One region of the Streptomyces sp. NPDC015125 genome, then DNA from elsewhere that is predicted to be linked to it. Evidence: riboswitches for the same ligand, from Rfam matches in the RefSeq annotation. Region 1 holds a riboswitch; each other region holds the start of a gene.
The links. A riboswitch is a leader RNA that binds a small molecule or an ion and turns the genes downstream of it on or off. The one in region 1 is predicted to bind cyclic di-AMP.

Region 1 (4,540 bases):
ATCTCGCCGCGGTCACCGCGCTCACCGCCCCCGGCACCCTGATCGTCTCCGACGCCGGCAACCACGCCTCGCTCATCGACGGCTGTCGGCTCTCCCGGGCCCGTACCGAAGTGGCCCCGCACGCCGATCCGCACGCCGTACGCGCCGCGCTGACCGGCCACGACGGCCGGGCGCTCGCGGTGACCGACTCGGTGTTCTCGGTCGACGGGGACGCCGCGCCGCTCCCCGCGCTGGCCGAGGCCTGCCGGTCGCGGGGCGCCGGACTTCTCGTCGACGACGCACACGGACTGGGCGTGCTGGGCGACGGGGGCCGTGGCGCGCTGTGGGCGGCCGGTCTCGCCGGTGACGGTGATGTGGTGACCACCGTGACGCTCTCCAAATCGCTCGGCTCCCAGGGCGGTGTGGTGCTCGGCCCGGCCCGGGTCATCGAGCATCTGGTCAACACCGCCCGGTCGTTCATCTTCGACACCGGTCTCGCCCCGGCGGCGGTCGGCGGCGCCCTCGCCGCGCTCCGGCTGCTGCGCCGCGAACCCCAGCGCGCCACCCGGGCCGTCGCGGTCGCCCAGGGGCTGTACGACCGGCTCACCGCGGCGGGCCTGACGGCGGTACGTCCCGATGCGGCGGTGATCTCCGTCCGCGCCCCGTCGCCGGAAACGGCGCTCCGCTGGGCCGCCGACTGCCGTGCGGCCGGACTCGCGGTCGGCTGCTTCCGGCCGCCGTCCGTACCCGACGGTATCTCCCGGCTGCGGCTCACCGCCCGCGCGGACCTGACGGACGACCAGCTCGACACGGCGGTCGGCACGATCGTGGCCACTGCGCCGACGGACTGACCGGGTGCGGACGGTCTGCGCCCGGCGACCGTCCGCACCCCGGCACGGCGGCCGCCCCGGTGGCAGGCCGCCGTCCGCCACGGCAACCGCCGTCCGCAGCGGCCGTCATACGCCGCAGCAGCCGTCATGCCCGTCGTCACGCCGCGGACGTCCGTCGTCACGGCCCGGGCGAGTGGCGGAGGAAAGCCCCGCGCAACAGGGCCCGCAGGGTGTCCGCGGCGGGGGTGCCTCGGGGGCGGTAGGCCACCGAGATCCGGCGGTGCAGCTCCGGTGGGCCCAGCCGGCGGACCCCCAGCGGCGTCATCGACCCCTCCGCCACCATCTCCGGGACCACCGCCACCCCGAGCCCGGCGCTCACCAGCGCACACACCACCGCATAGCTCGGCGACTCGCAGCGCACCGCCACACTCGCCCCGGCGGCCGCCAGCGCGGCCTCCACGCCGCGCCGGTTGGGGTTGGCCGGCGCCATGCTGACCAGTGGCTGACCGGCCAGCTCGGCAAGCGGCAGTCGTCCGGAGCCCGCCGACAGGGCATGACCGGGCGCCGTGACCAGCACCAGCTCCTCGGTCAGCAACGGCTCCAGACGCACTCCCTCCGGCGCCGGCATCGCCTCGCCCGGCACATACTCGTGCGTCAGCGCCAGATCGACCTCACCCAGCGCCACCGCCGCGCTCGCCTGCGGCGGGACGTACTCCGTCACGCTCAGCTCCACATCGGGGTGCGCCCGCCGGAACGCGCTGAGCGCGGGCGGCAGCAGATGGGTGCCGGCGGTCATGAACGTCCCGACCCGCAGCCGCCCGCCGGACAGCCCCGCCAGCCGGGACAGCTCGTGCCGCGCCTGATCCAGTTCGTCGAGGACCCGCCGGGCCCGTACGAGCAGCAGCTCACCGGCCGCCGTCAGCCGTGCACCCCGATGGTGGCGCACCAGCAGGGCCGCTCCGGTCTCCCGCTCCAGTTTGGCGAGCTGCTGCGAGAGCGCCGGAGCGGTGTAGCCCAGCCGGGCGGCGGCCCGGGTGATCGAACCGGCCTCCGCCACCGCTACCAGGGCGGCCAGCCGGGTGGGGTCGTACATAAGAATCTCTTTAGGCTCACCAAGAACATTGCCAATAGCCATTAAAGCCTCTGACCGGCGAAGCTGCTCTTATGGACGGACAGCTGATCGCCTTCACCGGAGTCGCCGCGGGCATGGTCGCCATGCCGGGCGCGGATTTTGCGGTCGTGGTGCGCAATGCGCTCGACTCTCGCCGGGCGGGGGTGGCGGCCGCCGTCGGCGTCGCGGGCGGGCTGCTGGTGCACACCGCCCTGGCGGTGGCCGGTCTCGCGGCGGTGCTGGTCGCCGTGCCCGCACTCTTCGGCGCGGTCCAACTCCTGGGCGGCGGCTATCTGTTGTACCTCGGTGCCCGCGCCCTGACCGCGGCTGCCCGGCGTCCGGCGGCCACCACGGACGGCACGGCCCGCACGGCGGCGGACGCACCGGCCGACGGCCGCCCGCCCGCCGCTCGCCCGGGCGCTGCGCAGAGTCTGCGCCAGGGGTTCTTGACCAATGCCCTCAACCCCAAGGCGCCCGTCCTCTTTCTCAGCCTGCTCCCGCAGTTCGTTCCGGCGGGAGCGCCCGCACTGCCCCGTACGCTGCTGCTCGCCACGATGGTCGTCGCCATGGGGCTGGTGTGGTTCCCCGCCGTCGCGCTGCTGGTCGACCGGCTGGGCGTCTGGTTGCGCCGCCCCTCGGTGGCCCGGGCCCTGGAAGCCACCACCGGTGCGCTGCTCACGGCTCTGGGAGGCATCCTGCTCGTCGAGCTGGCGGTGTCCTGAGGGCGGTGCACCCAGGGCTGTTCCACGGGGGTGTGGCGGGCAAGGACCCGGCGACCGGCAGGGGGCAGGACGGCCCCGCGCCCCGCGGCGAGGGCCGGGGCGGCAGCGTCACCGATCCATCCGCGGGCGGGCCGTTCCCACGGCGGGCAATGCCCACGGCGGGCAATGCCCTCGGTGGGCATTCCCCACCGAGGCGGACGCGGCAGCCCGCTGCGTGGCGAAGCGAGCCCGGTCAAATCGGCCGTACACCCTGGCAATTGACCGATCGTGAGAGGACTGCCCAGGGTCAGCCCACCCGCCCGTACCAGACCGAACGGCTCCAGATCCGTTCCAGCCGCACCACGCTCCCGGCCTTGGGCGCATGCCACATCCGGCCCCGGCCCGCGTAGATGCCGACGTGGTAAATGCCGCTGCGCGAATGGAAGAAGACCAGATCGCCGCTTCGGCGCGCGCCGGCCGGGATGTGCCGGGTGCGGCCGTACTGCGCGGCGGCGGTGCGTGGCAGCAGCCGGCCGGCGCGTTTGAACGAGTACAGCATCAGCCCCGAACAGTCGAAGGCGTGCGGGCCCTGGGCGCCGTACCGGTAGGGGGCTCCGCTCTTGGAAGCCGCGATCCGCAGCGCATGCGCGGACACGGATGCGGCTTCGGCATTCCCGGCCGCTCCTGGAGCGACGCTGGTCCCGCCGAGCGTGACCAGCGTCAGAGCGGTGACGGTGCCGGCGCGCGCCAGCAGATTCGGCGTATGCATGCGCATGGTCATGCGCAAACCCTTCGTCAGCCGCCTGCGAAGGAAGACCTGTCGGGTTCGGGCAGGCGAAGATGCCCGGCCGTGCGTACGGCTTCACCCCAAGGAGCCCTCGGCCGTGTAGGCCGGGACCCCGTCCTGCTCGGGTCCTCCGCTCCCGCCGGTCCACGTCGTCGACCGGACGTCCGGCACGGCGGCGGGATTAGGCGCCCGTCCGGACCGCCCCGTCGCTGTGGCGGGGTCTTGTCGTCGAAGGGATCGTCACGCACCTGGCACCCGAATTCCGAGCTGAAAATGCCGTATGTGAGATGGGTCACAATTGACCCGAATGGTTAGATTTGTTCCCTCAGGTGCCGCGGCGCGGGGTGTTGCACCCCGCGGACCAGGGGCGAAACATCCGGGACCGCAGGAAATGTGCCCGCACCGCGCAATTCGTCGCCTCCTCAGATCGGGTGCGGACGCTACGCCGTCTGCGCAGCCGCTGCGCGTGTGCCGGGTCAGATTTCCTCGGGTGGCGGCATCGCCACCAGCCCGGCCCGGCGCTCGCCGTCCAGCACCCGCAGGGCCCGGGTCAGCGTCGCGCAGTGCAGTTCGCTCTCGCCCCGGCTGTGCATCAGCGTCAGTGCGTCCCGTAGCCGGGTCGCCTTGCCGACCAGCGCCTGGGCGGCCCGCAGCCCGCTGTAGGTGCCACCGCAGCGGGCCGGGTTGATCCGGCCGAGCAGGTCGAGCACCTCCAGGTAGCTGTCGACGAGTTCACCCTCCGCGCGGGTCAGTGCGGGCAGCGGCGGCGGTTCGGGCGGCAGCATCGGGCTCACCGCGCCACGGGCTGGAGCGCCGACGGCTTGCGGTTGCGGGTGATCTGGTCGATCAGGCCGTACTCCTGGGCGGCTCGGGAGTCGAAGATCTTGTCGCGCTCGATATCGGTGGCGATCCGCTCCCGGGTCTGCCCGGTGTGCTTCGCCAGCATCTCTTCCAGTACGTCGCGGGTGCGCAGCATTTCCTTCGCCTGGATCTGCAGGTCGCTGGCCTGCCCCTGGACGGGTTCGCTGAACGACGGCTGATGGATCAGGACCCGGGCGCCGGGCAGCGCCAGCCGCTTTCCGGGTGTGCCGGCGGCCAGCAGTACCGCGGCGGAGGAGGCGGCCTGCCCCAG
Region 2 (4,540 bases), on a different contig from region 1:
GTACTGGGCGGCGGCGAGTCCTCCCGCCTGTACAACCGGCTGGTGCGCCGTGACCGCAGCGCCGTGGCGGCCGGCTTCGGCCTGCTGCGGCTGGCCGGCGCACCCTCGCTGGGCTGGCTGGACGTGAAGACGTCCGGCGGCGTGGAGGTCCCCGGCATCGAGCGCGCGGTCGACGAGGAGCTGGCCCGCTTCGCCGCCGAGGGCCCGACCCCCGAGGAGATGGAGCGGGCACAGGCCCAGCTGGAGCGCGAATGGCTGGACCGGCTGGCCACGGTCAGCGGCCGCGCCGACGAACTGTGCCGCTTCGCCGTCCTGTTCGGCGACCCGCAGCTGGCGCTGACCGCCGTGCGGCGCGTTCTGGACATCACTCCAGAGGAGGTGCAGGCGGTCGCCAAGGCCCGGCTGCGCCCCGACAACCGCGCGGTGCTCGTCTACGAGCCCACCGAGCCGACCGACGCCGCCGAGACCGAGGAAGGGGAGGCGGACCAGTGAGCGACGCCACCACCCACGCCGATTCCCCCGTGAGCAGCATGGACTTTCACCCGCAGCCCCAGGGCGGCGCGCCCAGGCCGTGGGCCTTCCCGGCCCCCGACCGCAGCCAACTGCCCAACGGGCTCACCCTCCTGACCAGCCACCGCCCCGGCCAGCAGGTCGTCGCCGTCGAGATCAACCTCGTCGCTCCGCTGGAGGCCGAACCCGAGGGCCTGGACGGCGTCGCCACGATCATGGCGCGTGCCCTGTCCGAGGGCACCGACAAGCACGACGCGGAGGAGTTCGCCGCCGAGCTGGAGCGCTGCGGCGCCACCCTGGACGCGCACGCCGACCACCCCGGCGTACGGGTCTCCCTCGAGGTGCCGGCGTCCCGGCTGCCGCGTGCGCTCGGTCTGCTCGCCGACGCGCTGCGCGCGCCCGCCTTCCCGGAGAGCGAGGTCGAGCGGCTGGTGCGCAACCGTCTCGACGAGATCCCGCACGAGCTCGCCAACCCGGCCCGGCGTGCGGCGATGGCACTGTCCAAGGAGCTCTTCCCGGCCACGTCCCGTATGTCACGGCCGCGCCAGGGCACCGAGGAGACCGTCGGACGCGTCGACGCCGCGGCCGTCCGCGCCTTCTACGACGCCCACGTACGGCCCGCCACGGCCACTGCCGTCATCGTCGGTGACTTCACCGGGGTCGACCTGGACGCCGCGCTCGCCGAGACGCTCGGCGCGTGGAGCGGCTCGACGGCCGAGCCGCTGAAGGCCTCGCCGATCGTCGGCGACGACACCGGCCGTGTGGTGATCGTGGACCGCCCCGGCGCCGTCCAGACGCAGCTGCTCATCGGGCGTATCGGTGCCGACCGGCACGACCGGGTGTGGCCCGCACAGGTCCTCGGCACGTACTGCCTGGGCGGCACCCTCACCTCCCGTCTGGACCGTGTTCTGCGCGAGGAGAAGGGTTACACCTACGGGGTGCGCGCCTTCGGCCAGGTGCTTCGCTCCACCGCTCCCACGTCCCCCGAGGGGGCCACGGGTGCCTCGCTGCTCGCCATCAGCGGGTCGGTCGACACCGCCTCCACCGTCCCGGCGCTCGACGACCTGTGGAACGTGCTGCGCACCCTTGCGGCAGAGGGGCTGACGGACGACGAGCGGGACGTCGCCGTACAGAACCTCGTCGGGGTCGCGCCGCTGAAGTACGAGACCGCGGCAGCCGTCGCGGGCACCCTCGCCGATCAGGTCGAGCAGCACCTGCCGGACGACTTCCAGGCGCAGTTGTACGTCCGCCTCGCGGAGACCGGCACGGTCGAGGCGACTGCGGCGGCCGTCAACGCCTTCCCCGTGGACCGGCTGGTGACGGTCCTGGTGGGCGATGCGGCGCAGATCGCCGAGCCCGTCAAGGCGCTGGGCATCGGTGAGGTGACGGTCGTCAGCGGCTAATTTCCTCATGTGACGGAAGGTCACATATCGACAAAGCAACTCCCGTGGCGATGGTCTGCCGCGGGAGTTGCCGTATGTCCGGTTTGTTGCGGCCGGCGCCTCGGTTCTTGTGGCATCCCGCACAAAAAAGCGGTTCTGTTTGCCGATTGAAAGTTGCCCCGTTTAGCGTCGGTCCGGCTGTTCGTCACAAGTCCGCCACAACCGTGGCACCGGACAGTCATCGCCGAGTCCCCGTACGGCGCGAGCCAGGGGAGCCGGGGACCCAGAGTCCCTTGGGGTGAATCGGACTCCCCTCCGGAGGAGCCCGTAGGAGACCTTCCTGCTCCGAACCCGTCAGCTAACCCGGTAGGCGAGAAGGAGGGAAAGGACAAGCCAGTACATGGCGTTCATCCGTGCCACCGGGAAGCACCGTCGTACGAGCCGCCCCGTTCGGACGACCCGCAACATCGCCGGCATAGCCACCCTCGCGGCCGGCGGTGTGGTCGCCTCCGTGGCCTCGCCGGCGCTGGCGGCCACGGACGAGGCCCGCACCCACGACACCGGTCTGCAGCAGGCCGTCGTGCTCGGTGACGAGCTCGCCAACCACGTCGCGGCCCAGGCCGACGCGCAGCAGGCCGAAGCGGAGGCCGCGGCGGCGAAGGCGAAGGCCGAGGCCGTGGCCAAGAAGCAGGCCGAGGAGGCCAAGCGGCGCGTCGAGGCCGCGCGCAAGGCCAAGGAGCGCGCCGCCCGCGAGGCGGAGCGCAAGCGCCTCAACACCTTCGTAGCCCCCGTGGCGGACTCCTACGTGTCCACCTCGTACAAGGCCTCCAGCGGCCTGTGGTCCTCGGGCAGCCACACCGGCATCGACTTCCACGCAGCCTCCGGCACCTCCGTTCACGCCGTCGGCACGGGCACCGTCGTCGAGGCAGGCTGGGGCGGCTCGTACGGCAACAACATCGTGATCAAGATGAGCGACGGTACGTACACCCAGTACGGTCACCTCTCGTCGCTCGGCGTCTCGGTCGGCCAGCACGTCACCCCGGGCCAGCAGATCGGCCTCTCCGGTGCCACCGGCAACGCCACCGGCCCGCATCTGCACTTCGAGGCCCGTACCGGCGCCGACTACGGCTCGGACATCGACCCGGTCGCGTACCTGCGCTCGCACGGCGTCAACGTCTGATCTCCCGCCCCGTCCGGTTGCGCGCCTCCAGGGGCCCGCGCCGCACGAGCATCCGCCCGAAGCCCCGGCTCCACGGCCGGGGCTTCGGCGTATCCGGCGCCGCGGTCGGTGTGCAGGGGATACGCCGCGCCCCCGCCAACTTCCGGCCAAAAAATTTCCATGAATAACCGGAGTCCGCCGGAAAGGCGTTCCGGTCGAATAGAGTCACGGAAAAGTCGCCGACCGGCGGCGTTTCCAGGGGATTACGGCGGAGGCACGGAAGATGCGAGGCCATATTTCCGCTCATGCGGTGTGCACGGCGATTCGCGATGACATCGTCTCCGGTGCGCTGGCGCCGGGGAGCCGGCTGATCGAAGAAATCCTTGCGGCCCGGTACGGCGTCTCCAGGGTGCCGGTCCGTGAAGCGCTGCGGACCCTGCAGTCCGAAGGGTTTGTCACCACCCGCCACCACGCGGGCGCCTGCGTCGCCGAGCTCACCGACCAGGAGGCCGCCGATCTCCTCGACGTCCGCGCCCTGTTGGAGCCGCTGGGCGCCGCCCGCGCGGCCGCCCGCCGTAGCCCGGCCCACCTCAAAGTGCTCCGCGGCCTGGTACGGCTCGGCCGAGAGCGGGCCCGTCACGGCAGTCCAGCGGATCTGCGCCAACTGGACGGATGGTTCCACGAGACGCTGGCCCAGGCGGCCGGCAGCCCCAGTCTGACGGCGCTGCTGACCCAGCTGCGGCGCAAGATCGAGTGGGTGTACATCGTGGAACTGCCCGCCCGTACAGGGGAGTCGTGGGACGAACACGGTGCGGTCCTGGACGCGGTGGCCCGGGGGGATGCGGAACGGGCCCGCGCCCTGATGGCGGCTCATGTCGAGCGCTCCCTCCCGGTGTACCGGCTCCGTCGCCCCGCCAAGGCAGAGGTGAGGGATCCGAAACCGCCCGTCAACACGGCCCGCGCCCGCCCTTAACAATCGCCCCGTATACAAAGAAGTGCGGAATGGGCTTCGGGGTACGGGATTGCGTTTTCGTCCCCGCCCACCTTCCGTGTGTATTTGTGCTGCCATACGCGCTGTCATATGTGCGGCACCGGAGGCATGGAATAGCGCCCGCTTCTTTGCGTCCTCGATATCAAGGCACCGTTTTTGATATCGGGGCATCCGGGTATCCGGAAATTCTGCGTCCGGGTCGCGGTCGGTCATGCCCGTACGGGCTCGGTCGCGAGCGCGCGCACCGATATCCCGGGCGCAGCGAACGGATTCCGGTACAGCCGGCTTCCGGTGGGGCGAAGCTTCCGGTACGGCGAGGGTCCCCGTGCGACGAAGGTCCCGGCACAGCGAAACGGCCCCGCCGCGGCGACCGGTCACCGGTCGCCGCGGCGGGGCCGCAGCAGCAGAAGCTCTGGGGACTCAGACGGTCTCGGGGAGCTCCTCGAGACCCTCGGCGACGAGCTTGGCCAGACGGTCGAGTGCCGCTTCGGCGCCCTC
Region 3 (4,540 bases), on a different contig from region 1:
GGCGACCAGCGCGACCTGCTCCAGGAAGTCGGAGAGCGTGCCGGGGCCCGGGGCGGCAGCCCCCGATGTCGCAGCTTCGCCGCGGTCCTGCTCGAACTCCAGGGCCACGGCGGCGAGTTCCTGGAGGTTCTCGATCCGGGTCTCGTCCTGCGGGTCGGTGGAGGCCTGGAGTTCGGCGAGGTAGCCCGTGCGCTCCAGGACCGCTTCCAGGATCGTGGCGGGGCCGGCACCGGACTCGACGATGGTGCGCAGCTCCTCCATGAGGACGTTGAAGCGCTTGACGGCGTTGGCGGAGCGGGCCGCCATGCCGTACGCCTCGTCGACCCGGCTCAGCGCCTGCGGGAAGGTGATCTTCTCGCGCAGCGACAGGGCGTCGATCATCGCCTCGGCGCGGTCGCCGATGCCGCGCTTGGGGACGTTCAGGATGCGGCGGAGCGGGACGGTGTCCTCGGGGTTGCTGAGCACCCGCAGATAGGCGAGGACATCGCGGACCTCCTTGCGCTCGTAGAAACGCACCCCTCCGACGACCTTGTAGGGCAGCCCGACCCGGATGAAGATCTCTTCGAAGACCCGGGACTGGGCGTTGGTGCGGTAGAACACCGCGACGTCGCCGGCCTTGGCGTCACCGGCGTCGGTCAGCCGGTCGATCTCGTCGGCGACGAACTGCGCCTCGTCGTGCTCGGTGTCGGCGACATAGCCGGTGATCTTGGGGCCGGCGCCGGCGTCCGTCCAGAGGTTCTTGGGGCGGCGGTTCTCGTTGCGTTCGATGACGGCATTGGCGGCGGACAGGATCGTCTGCGAGGAGCGGTAGTTCTGCTCCAGCAGGATCGTGGTCGCGTCCGGGTAGTCCTCCTCGAACTGGAGGATGTTGCGGATCGTGGCGCCGCGGAAGGCGTAGATCGACTGGTCGGCGTCACCGACGACGCACAGCTCGGCGGCGGATTCGGCGGGGCCGACCAGCTCGCGGACGAGGGTGTACTGGGCGTGGTTGGTGTCCTGGTACTCGTCGACGAGGACGTGGCGGAAGCGGCGGCGGTAGTGCTCGGCGACATCCGGGAAGGCCTGGAGCAGATTGACCGTCGTCATGATGATGTCGTCGAAGTCCAGGGCGTTGGCCTCGCGCAGCCGGGCCTGGTACATGGCATACGCCTCGGCCAAGGTCTTCTCGAAACCATCGGCAGCCGTCCCTGCGAAGGTCTCCTCGTCGATGAGCTCGTTCTTGAGGTTGGAGATCTTCGCGCTGAAGGACTTGGGCGGGTAGCGCTTGGGGTCCAGGTCCAGATCGCGGCAGACCAGGGCCATCAGGCGCTTGGAGTCGGCGGCGTCGTAGATCGAGAAGGAGGAGGTGAAGCCCAGCTTCTTGGACTCGCGGCGCAGGATGCGGACGCAGGCGCTGTGGAAGGTGGAGACCCACATGGCGTTGGCGCGCGGGCCGACGAGCTCCTCGACGCGCTCCTTCATCTCGCCGGCGGCCTTGTTCGTGAACGTGATCGCGAGGATCTGGCCGGGGTGGACATGGCGCTCGGCGAGCAGATGCGCGATGCGGTGGGTCAGCACCCGGGTCTTGCCGGAGCCGGCACCGGCGACGATCAGCAGCGGGCCGCCGGTGTGCACCACGGCGGCCTTCTGCTCGTCGTTGAGCCCCTCCAGCAGCGTCGCCGGGTCGAGGGCGGGACGGGCGGCGCCGTCGCGGTAGTACGCCTCTCTGGGCGGAGGCGCGTCGAACTTCCCGCCGAAGAGGTCGGCGGGGATCTCCTCCGGGGCCGGGCCGTGCTCGTCCTCGGGAGGGGGAGGGTGCTCCTCCTCTCCCTTGTGGCCGAGGTCCGCCAGGAAGCTGTCGTCAAAGAGGCTGCTCATCGCCCACCGAGTCTAGGCCGCCGCACTGACAGCCCGCGGCCCAGTAGCCGATCGCGGCCCGCTTTCGGAGCGGCCGTGGCACCGCGGCAGGTCAGGGGGCCGGGGTCGGCACAGATCGGTCGGCGGCTCGTCTACCCGAATCAGACATCTGCCACAACAACCCCCGCATCGCGTTCAGGTCACAAAAAGGTTTCGGGCATATCGAACATCAGCCTTCACAGGAGCCACACGAGTTGGCTAACGTCCTCGCTCAGGCAGCCCGCCTCCCCGTGGACGACAGCGTCCGCACGGGCCGCCCACGCCGAGTCCGGCCCTGCCTCAGGCACCCGGAGCCGGGGACCCACCAGCACCACCGGGGTGAATCGATCCGGACAGCCGTCGCCAGCGGACATCCGGACCGTAGGGCAAGCCTTCCGTCAGCGACACCGCCCGAACCCGACAGCTAACCCGGTAGGCGGTCCACGGAAGGAGTCGCCGGCCTTGGCGTCGCATCGCAAGCCGCGCACCAGCATTCTCACCTCACCCGGAGGACGCCGTACGGCGGTCGGGCTCACCACCGCCGCCCTCGCCTCGGCCACGCTGCTCTCGCAGTCCGCCGACGCGGCCCCCCGGGCGCCCAAGCCCAGCATCGAAGAGGTCAAGCAGAAGGTCGACGGCCTCTACCACCAGGCCGAGGTGGCCACCCAGAAGTACAACGCCGCCAAGGAGCACGCCGACGACCAGCGCGACCGCGTCGACGGGCTGCTCGACGCCGCTGCCGAGCGGGCCGAGAAGATGAACGAGGCCCGGCGGCGGCTGGGCACCTTCGCCGCGGCGCAGTACCGCAGCGGCGGCATGAACCCGACGGCACAGCTGATGCTCGCCAAGGACCCGCAGCAGTTCTTCGACCGCAGCCACCTCATGGAGCGGCTGACCGGGCGACAGAAGGAGGCTGTCTCCGACTACCAGGAGCAGCAGGCCGCGGCCGCCCGGCAGCGGGCGGAGGCCACCCACGACCTGGAGCGGCTGCAGACGTCGCAGGCCGCGCTCAAGGAGTCCAAGCAGTCCGTCCAGCAGAAGCTGGCCGAGGCCCGGCAGCTGCTGTCCGAGCTGACCGCACAGGAGAAGGCGCGGCTGGCGGAACTGGAGCGCCAGAAGGAGGCGGCGGCCAAGCGCAAGGCCGAGGAGGAGGCCCGCAAGCAGCAGGAGCGCGAGCGCCAGCGGCAGCACGACGGGGGCGGCCCGTCCGGCGGTCAGACCGGTGGCGGCGCCGACAACGGCGGCTCGACCGGCGGTTCGTCCTCCGCCCAGGCCGGGAAGGCGCTCGCCTTCGCCCGCTCCCAGATGGGCAAGCCGTACGTATGGGGCGCGACCGGACCCAGCTCCTACGACTGCTCGGGGCTGACCCAGGCGGCGTGGAAGGCGGCCGGCGTCACACTGCCGCGGACCACCTGGGACCAGGTCAAGACCGGCCAGCGGGTCGCCACCAAGGACCTCAAGCCCGGTGACCTGGTCTTCTTCTATGACGACATCAGCCATGTGGGCATGTACATAGGCGGCGGCAAGATGATCCACGCCCCGCACCCGGGCGCCAACGTCCGGGAGGAGTCGATCTACTACATGCCGATCTACGGGAGCGTCCGCCCGGGCTGAGGCCCGGCCCCCGCTCCCCCGTCGGACCACCCCCCACGGCCACCCCCCACACGCCACCGCGCGGCCGTCGCCTCCGGACGAGGAGTGCGATGACCGCGCGGTGTGCCGTGGAGGAGCCTGTGCGCCGCCGCCCGAAGCCCTGTTTCCGGGGAGCCCGCCGTTCCGCTCAGGTCCAGAGCACGGCGATGAAGATGTTGGCCACCGTCAGCGCACCGACCGCACCGAAGAGCGGCGGGGCGATCTTCTCCTCGTCCCGCTTGACGTAGACCAGCGCCAGGATGACCACCAGAACGGCCATCTTGATGGCGAGCTTGACGGTGTTGAGGCTGTGACCCTCGGCCTGGTTGAGGCCGACCAGCACGATGCCGGTGACCAGCATCGTCAGCGCGCCGTGCAGCATCGCCGGCACAAAGCGGGCGGTGCCCGCGCCCATCGCCTTCATCTGGGTCAGAAAGCCGCCCAGCAGGGAGGCGATGCCGATGATGTGCAGGCCGACGAAGAGATTGATTACTACGTCCATAGTGCTGGATCGTAGCCGCCGCATAGCACGGCCCTTCCGGCAGGGCGCCCACAATCGCCGCTTCGGTCAGGCCGGGCCCGGTCCCGGCCGTGCGGCCGTGGCGGCATGGTCACCCGCGCGCCGACCGCGGTCGAAAGCGAACAATCCCGGGCAAGCGGACTCATCACCGTGACACCCAGGCTTAGCGTCCTCCTCCAGGCGGTCGACTCCCCGCCCTCGCCGGCCTCCCACCGGCGTCCTGTCGGCCGCCCCGCCGTGAGGTGCGGCGGTGGTCCGTTCCCTCGTGACGGACCGCCGCCGGGCCCACGGGCACCAAGGGAAGGAAGTGACGGCCACCGTGGCCTCGCACCGCAAGCCCCGGCAGCATCCGCTCGCCGCGCTCACCGGCGGCTCACGCAGCGCACGCACCGCCCGCACGGCCGCCACCCTGGCCCTGGCCGGTGCCGCCACCGCCACCGGCTTCACTCCGGCGGAAGGCGCCCCCGTCGCCGCTGTTGTCGACGGCACCGGCCAGGCCGCGCACCGGCTCAC
Region 4 (4,540 bases), on a different contig from region 1:
CCCGGTGAGCGCAGCGCCAACCTGATGACCCATCTGCTCAATATCGACCCCCCGGACCACACCCGGCTGCGCCGGCTGGTCTCGAAGGCCTTCACCCCGCGCCGGGTGGCCGCCTTCGCCCCGCGCGTCCAGGAGCTGACCGATCACCTCATCGACCGGTTCGCGGCGAAGGGCGAGGCCGACCTCATCCATGAGTTCGCCTTCCCGCTGCCCATCTACGCGATCTGCGATCTGCTGGGGGTGCCGCGCGAGGACCAGGACGACTTCCGCGACTGGGCGGGCATGATGATCCGGCACGGCGGGGGCCCGCGCGGCGGTGTCGCCCGGTCCGTGAAGAAGATGCGCGGCTATCTCGCCGAGCTGATCCACCGCAAGCGCGAGTCCCTCGGCGACACCGCGGAGGCGGACGAGGATCTGATCTCCGGTCTGATCCGGGCCTCGGACCACGGCGAGCACCTCACCGAGAACGAGGTCACCGCGATGGCCTTCATCCTGCTGTTTGCCGGTTTTGAGACGACCGTGAACTTGATCGGTAACGGCCTCTATGCGCTGCTGCGCCACCCGGCCCAGCGCGAGCTGCTGCAGAAGTCGATCACGGCGGGCGACACCGATCTGCTCACCACCGGCATCGAGGAACTGCTCCGTTACGACGGCCCCGTGGAGCTGGCGACCTGGCGGTTCGCGACGCAGGAGCTGACCTTGGGCGGACAGCGGATCGCGAAGGGCGACCCGGTCCTGGTGGTGCTGGCCGCCGCCGACCGCGATCCGGCACGCTTCGCCGAGCCGGATGTCCTGGATCTGACCCGTCGTGACAACCAGCACCTGGGGTACGGGCACGGCATCCACTACTGCCTGGGTGCGCCGCTCGCCCGGCTCGAAGGACAGACCGCTCTGGCGACGCTGCTGACCCGGCTCCCGGACCTCCGGCTCGCCGTGGAACCGGACGCCTTGCGCTGGCGCGGCGGGCTCATCATGCGCGGACTGCGGTCGCTGCCGGTGGAGTTCCCGCCCGAACGCCCTGACCAGCAACAAGGTCAGAAGTGACAGAGAGTCAGGCGCGTGACCTTCGCGTGATCTGCACTACACCGACTTGTGACTACCCGTGACCCCGGCTACCTTTCCACCGACGATCGACGGGCTTCACCCGATCGGCCGAAGCGGTGATGTGGGGGACCGGTGTAACGGTGCGCCTCGTGCGCGTCGGCCGGGCGGGTACCCGTCGAGCAGCTCGCAGAGCTCGTCGTACAACTCAACCGCCGCGCGAAAGGCATCCGCATGCGTTCCGGGAACGGCCGACATCGTCGACCCCGCCAGGCACCGGCCATCTTTGTCACGGCGGGAGTGACCGGCGCAGGTTTCGCCCTGCCGCTGCTCGCCGCGAGTGGCGCTCACGCCGCCGACACCGCGACCTGGGACAAGGTCGCCCAGTGTGAGACCGGCGGCGTCTGGAGCGCGGCTTCGGGCAACAGCTACTACGGCGGGCTGCAGCTCACCCAGGAGATGTGGGACAGCTACGGCGGCTCGGCTTATGCCTCGCGCCCCGACCTCGCCAGCCGCTCCCAGCAGATCGCGGTGGCCGAGTCGATCCTCGACCACCGCGGTCCGGACGTCTGGTCGAGCTGTGCGGTGAGCGCCGGTCTGACCAAGGGCGGCCAGGCGCCGGAGGTCGACCCGGGCAGCACCGCCACTCCCTCGCCCGACCCGTCGGACGCCGACGGCTCGTCGGACCCCTGGGACACGTCCGGCCAGTCCGGCACCCCTGGCGGTTCGGACTCCGCCGGGACGCACGACGGGACCGGCGACGAGCCGTCCGACCCGACGCCTTCGCCCGATGCCTCGGACTCCGCCGGGACGCACGAGCCCGGCGACGAGGCCTCCGACCCGGCAACGCCGGGCGACCGGGCCGACGACCCGTCGCGGTCCGCCGATCCGTCCGACGACCCGTCGCGGTCCGATGAGCCGTCCGATGACTCGTCCGCCGGTCCGTCCGACGGTGGCAGCCGTACGGACACCACCGGCACGCCGCGGGAGACGCCCGCGAAGGGCAAGCACCGCGGCGGCGCGGGCGACGGGGGTGCCGACGACGGCGGCAGGTCCTCCGGGGGCCGGCATGCCTCGCGTGGTGACGCCGAGCGCACCGGCCCGGCGGCCGATGGCGACTACACCGTGCGCCCGGGTGACACGCTGTCAGCCATCGCGGCGGCCCACCGGCTGTCCGGCGGCTGGGCCGCCCTCTATGACCGCAACGAGGACGTCATCGGCTCCGACGCGGACCTGATCAAGCCGGGCCAACTGCTCGATCTCGGGCACAACGCGGGGTAATTCGCCGCCCTTCGCCCGCTTTTGGGAAAGTGAGACAAGGGTCTCGTTGACTGTGGTGGACCCCGGTGTGTGCCGCCTCGGCAAACCGGGGTTCACCTGCGGGTATGTGACCTTCTCGTGATCAAAAACGGTCAACTTGGTTCAGATGGTGGGGTTTGAACCCCAAGGCCATTACTGCTTAACGTCAGGACCGCTCGCCAAAGCGGGCCCTTTGATCACACGCCGAATCCTGCCGGTGATCGGAGGCAGTTGACGCGCAAGCGCCGAAGGCAGGAGCGGGGGACCCAAGGTAAGTGCCGGCCCCACCCGTGAAAGCGGGTCAACCGGCTTGGGGTGAAGCCACGTGCGCCACGCGCACGCGGCCGGGCGATTCTCACAGCCCGAACCCGACAGCTCACCTCGTAGGCGTCGGTGAGGAAACGAACCAACCATGCTGATCATCAAGGGCAAGCACCGTCGTCCGTCCAAGGCCGTCCGCGTCGCCACCCTCGCCGGCATCGCCGGTGCTGCCGTGGCCGTCCCGCTGATGGGCGCCACCTCCGCCTCCGCCGCCTCCGTCTCCACCTGGGACAAGGTCGCCCAGTGCGAGTCCGGCGGCAACTGGTCGATCAACACCGGTAACGGCTACTACGGTGGCCTGCAGTTCTCCAACTCCAGCTGGGCCGCCGCCGGCGGCACCAAGTACGCCGCGCGTGCCGACCTGGCCAGCAAGTCCCAGCAGATCGCCGCCGCCGAGAAGCTCCTCGCCATCCAGGGTCCGGGCGCCTGGTCCTGTGCCGGTGCCGGCAACCTGACCTCCGGTGGCCCCGCCGCCGACGTCGACACCTCCGGCTCCGCGCAGACCAAGTCCGCGCCCCAGCAGGACCAGGGCTCCGCCAAGGCCGAGACGAAGAAGGCCCCGGCCGCCCCCGAGCAGCACGCCTCGCGCTCGACCGAGCGCAAGTCCATGGGCCACGGCAACTACACCGTCAAGGCGGGCGACACCCTCGCCAAGATCGCCAAGGCGCACGGCACCGACTGGAAGTCCGTCTACAAGGCCAACAAGTCGGTCATCGGCGGCAACCCGAACCTGATCTTCCCGGGTCAGAAGCTCAACGTCTGAGTCCCCTCTCACCGGGACCGGGCGGGTTCGAGCGGCGGGCCCCCCTCCTCGGTGAGACCACTTCCTCCGTGAGACCGCCCCGCCCGGCGCGCCCTTCCCCCCAGCGCGTCGCGGCGGGGTTTCTCCTGTCCGGTGCCGTGACCGGGCCGCCGCAGCCGAGGCGGCCGCACGCCGGTGACCGGCTACGTTCCAGGTTTTTTCCCGTTCAGTGAATAGTGCCCTCAAATGTCCCGAGAACTGGGCCTTTGGGAAGTTTTCCGGCCCGTTCCGTCCCACGGAGCGGGCCAAGGGCAGGCGGACGCACCCGGGGCCGTTAGGCTCGTGCGCAGAACGCCAGACACCCACGAAGGAGACAACGTGCCGTCGATCGACGTCGTCGTAGCCCGCGAAATTCTCGACTCGCGAGGTAATCCCACGGTCGAGGTCGAGGTCGGCCTCGACGACGGCAGCACCGGCCGTGCCGCCGTGCCGTCCGGCGCCTCCACCGGCGCCTTCGAGGCCATCGAGCTTCGTGACGGCGACCCGAACCGCTACCTGGGCAAGGGCGTGGAGAAGGCCGTCCTGGCCGTCATCGAGCAGATCGGCCCGGAGCTCGTCGGCTACGACGCCACCGAGCAGCGGCTGATCGACCAGGCCATGTTCGACCTGGACGCCACCGACAACAAGGGCTCGCTCGGCGCCAACGCCATCCTCGGCGTCTCCCTCGCCGTCGCGCACGCCGCCTCCGAGGCCAGCGACCTCCCGCTGTTCCGCTACCTCGGTGGCCCGAACGCGCACGTCCTGCCCGTCCCGATGATGAACATCCTGAACGGCGGCTCGCACGCCGACTCCAACGTGGACATCCAGGAGTTCATGATCGCCCCGATCGGCGCGGAGTCCTTCTCCGAGGCGCTGCGCTGGGGCGCCGAGGTCTACCACACCCTCAAGAAGGTCCTGAAGGAGCGCGGGCTGTCCACCGGCCTCGGTGACGAGGGCGGCTTCGCCCCGAACCTGGGCTCCAACCGCGAGGCCCTCGACCTCATCCTGGAGGCCGTCAAGCAGGCCGGTTACGCCCCCGGCCAGGACATCGCGCTGGCGCTGGACGTCGCCGCCTCCGAGTTCTACAAGGACGGCAAG

Region 2: it holds a riboswitch for cyclic di-AMP, as region 1 does, so the genes downstream of both, ACF088_RS32260 (M23 family metallopeptidase) here and ACF088_RS07070 (C40 family peptidase) in region 1, are expected to answer to the same signal.
Region 3: it holds a riboswitch for cyclic di-AMP, as region 1 does, so the genes downstream of both, ACF088_RS04755 (NlpC/P60 family protein) here and ACF088_RS07070 (C40 family peptidase) in region 1, are expected to answer to the same signal.
Region 4: it holds a riboswitch for cyclic di-AMP, as region 1 does, so the genes downstream of both, ACF088_RS37285 (transglycosylase family protein) here and ACF088_RS07070 (C40 family peptidase) in region 1, are expected to answer to the same signal.

What each region holds. Positions count from the first base shown of each region.
Region 1 covers NZ_JBIBVF010000002.1:456,469-461,008, forward strand. Annotated here, with positions in the region: gene ACF088_RS07055 (8-amino-7-oxononanoate synthase) at 1-830, shown strand, start outside; gene ACF088_RS07060 (LysR family transcriptional regulator) at 988-1,902, opposite strand; gene ACF088_RS07065 (LysE family translocator) at 1,974-2,642, shown strand; gene ACF088_RS07070 (C40 family peptidase) at 2,929-3,402, opposite strand; cyclic di-AMP (ydaO/yuaA leader) riboswitch at 3,407-3,606, opposite strand; gene ACF088_RS07075 (hypothetical protein) at 3,885-4,193, opposite strand; gene ACF088_RS07080 (ATP-dependent Clp protease proteolytic subunit) at 4,199-4,540, opposite strand, start outside.
Region 2 covers NZ_JBIBVF010000021.1:119,228-123,767, forward strand. Annotated here, with positions in the region: gene ACF088_RS32250 (M16 family metallopeptidase) at 1-492, shown strand, start outside; gene ACF088_RS32255 (M16 family metallopeptidase) at 531-1,913, shown strand; cyclic di-AMP (ydaO/yuaA leader) riboswitch at 2,125-2,280, shown strand; gene ACF088_RS32260 (M23 family metallopeptidase) at 2,293-3,072, shown strand; gene ACF088_RS32265 (GntR family transcriptional regulator) at 3,335-4,024, shown strand; gene ACF088_RS32270 (HPr family phosphocarrier protein) at 4,463-4,540, opposite strand, start outside.
Region 3 covers NZ_JBIBVF010000001.1:1,082,571-1,087,110, forward strand. Annotated here, with positions in the region: gene pcrA (DNA helicase PcrA) at 1-1,857, opposite strand, end outside; cyclic di-AMP (ydaO/yuaA leader) riboswitch at 2,147-2,330, shown strand; gene ACF088_RS04755 (NlpC/P60 family protein) at 2,338-3,489, shown strand; gene ACF088_RS04760 (hypothetical protein) at 3,656-4,009, opposite strand; gene ACF088_RS04765 (NlpC/P60 family protein) at 4,335-4,540, shown strand, end outside.
Region 4 covers NZ_JBIBVF010000029.1:11,510-16,049, forward strand. Annotated here, with positions in the region: gene ACF088_RS37275 (cytochrome P450) at 1-1,044, shown strand, start outside; gene ACF088_RS37280 (transglycosylase family protein) at 1,342-2,322, shown strand; cyclic di-AMP (ydaO/yuaA leader) riboswitch at 2,533-2,745, shown strand; gene ACF088_RS37285 (transglycosylase family protein) at 2,753-3,424, shown strand; gene eno (phosphopyruvate hydratase) at 3,782-4,540, shown strand, end outside.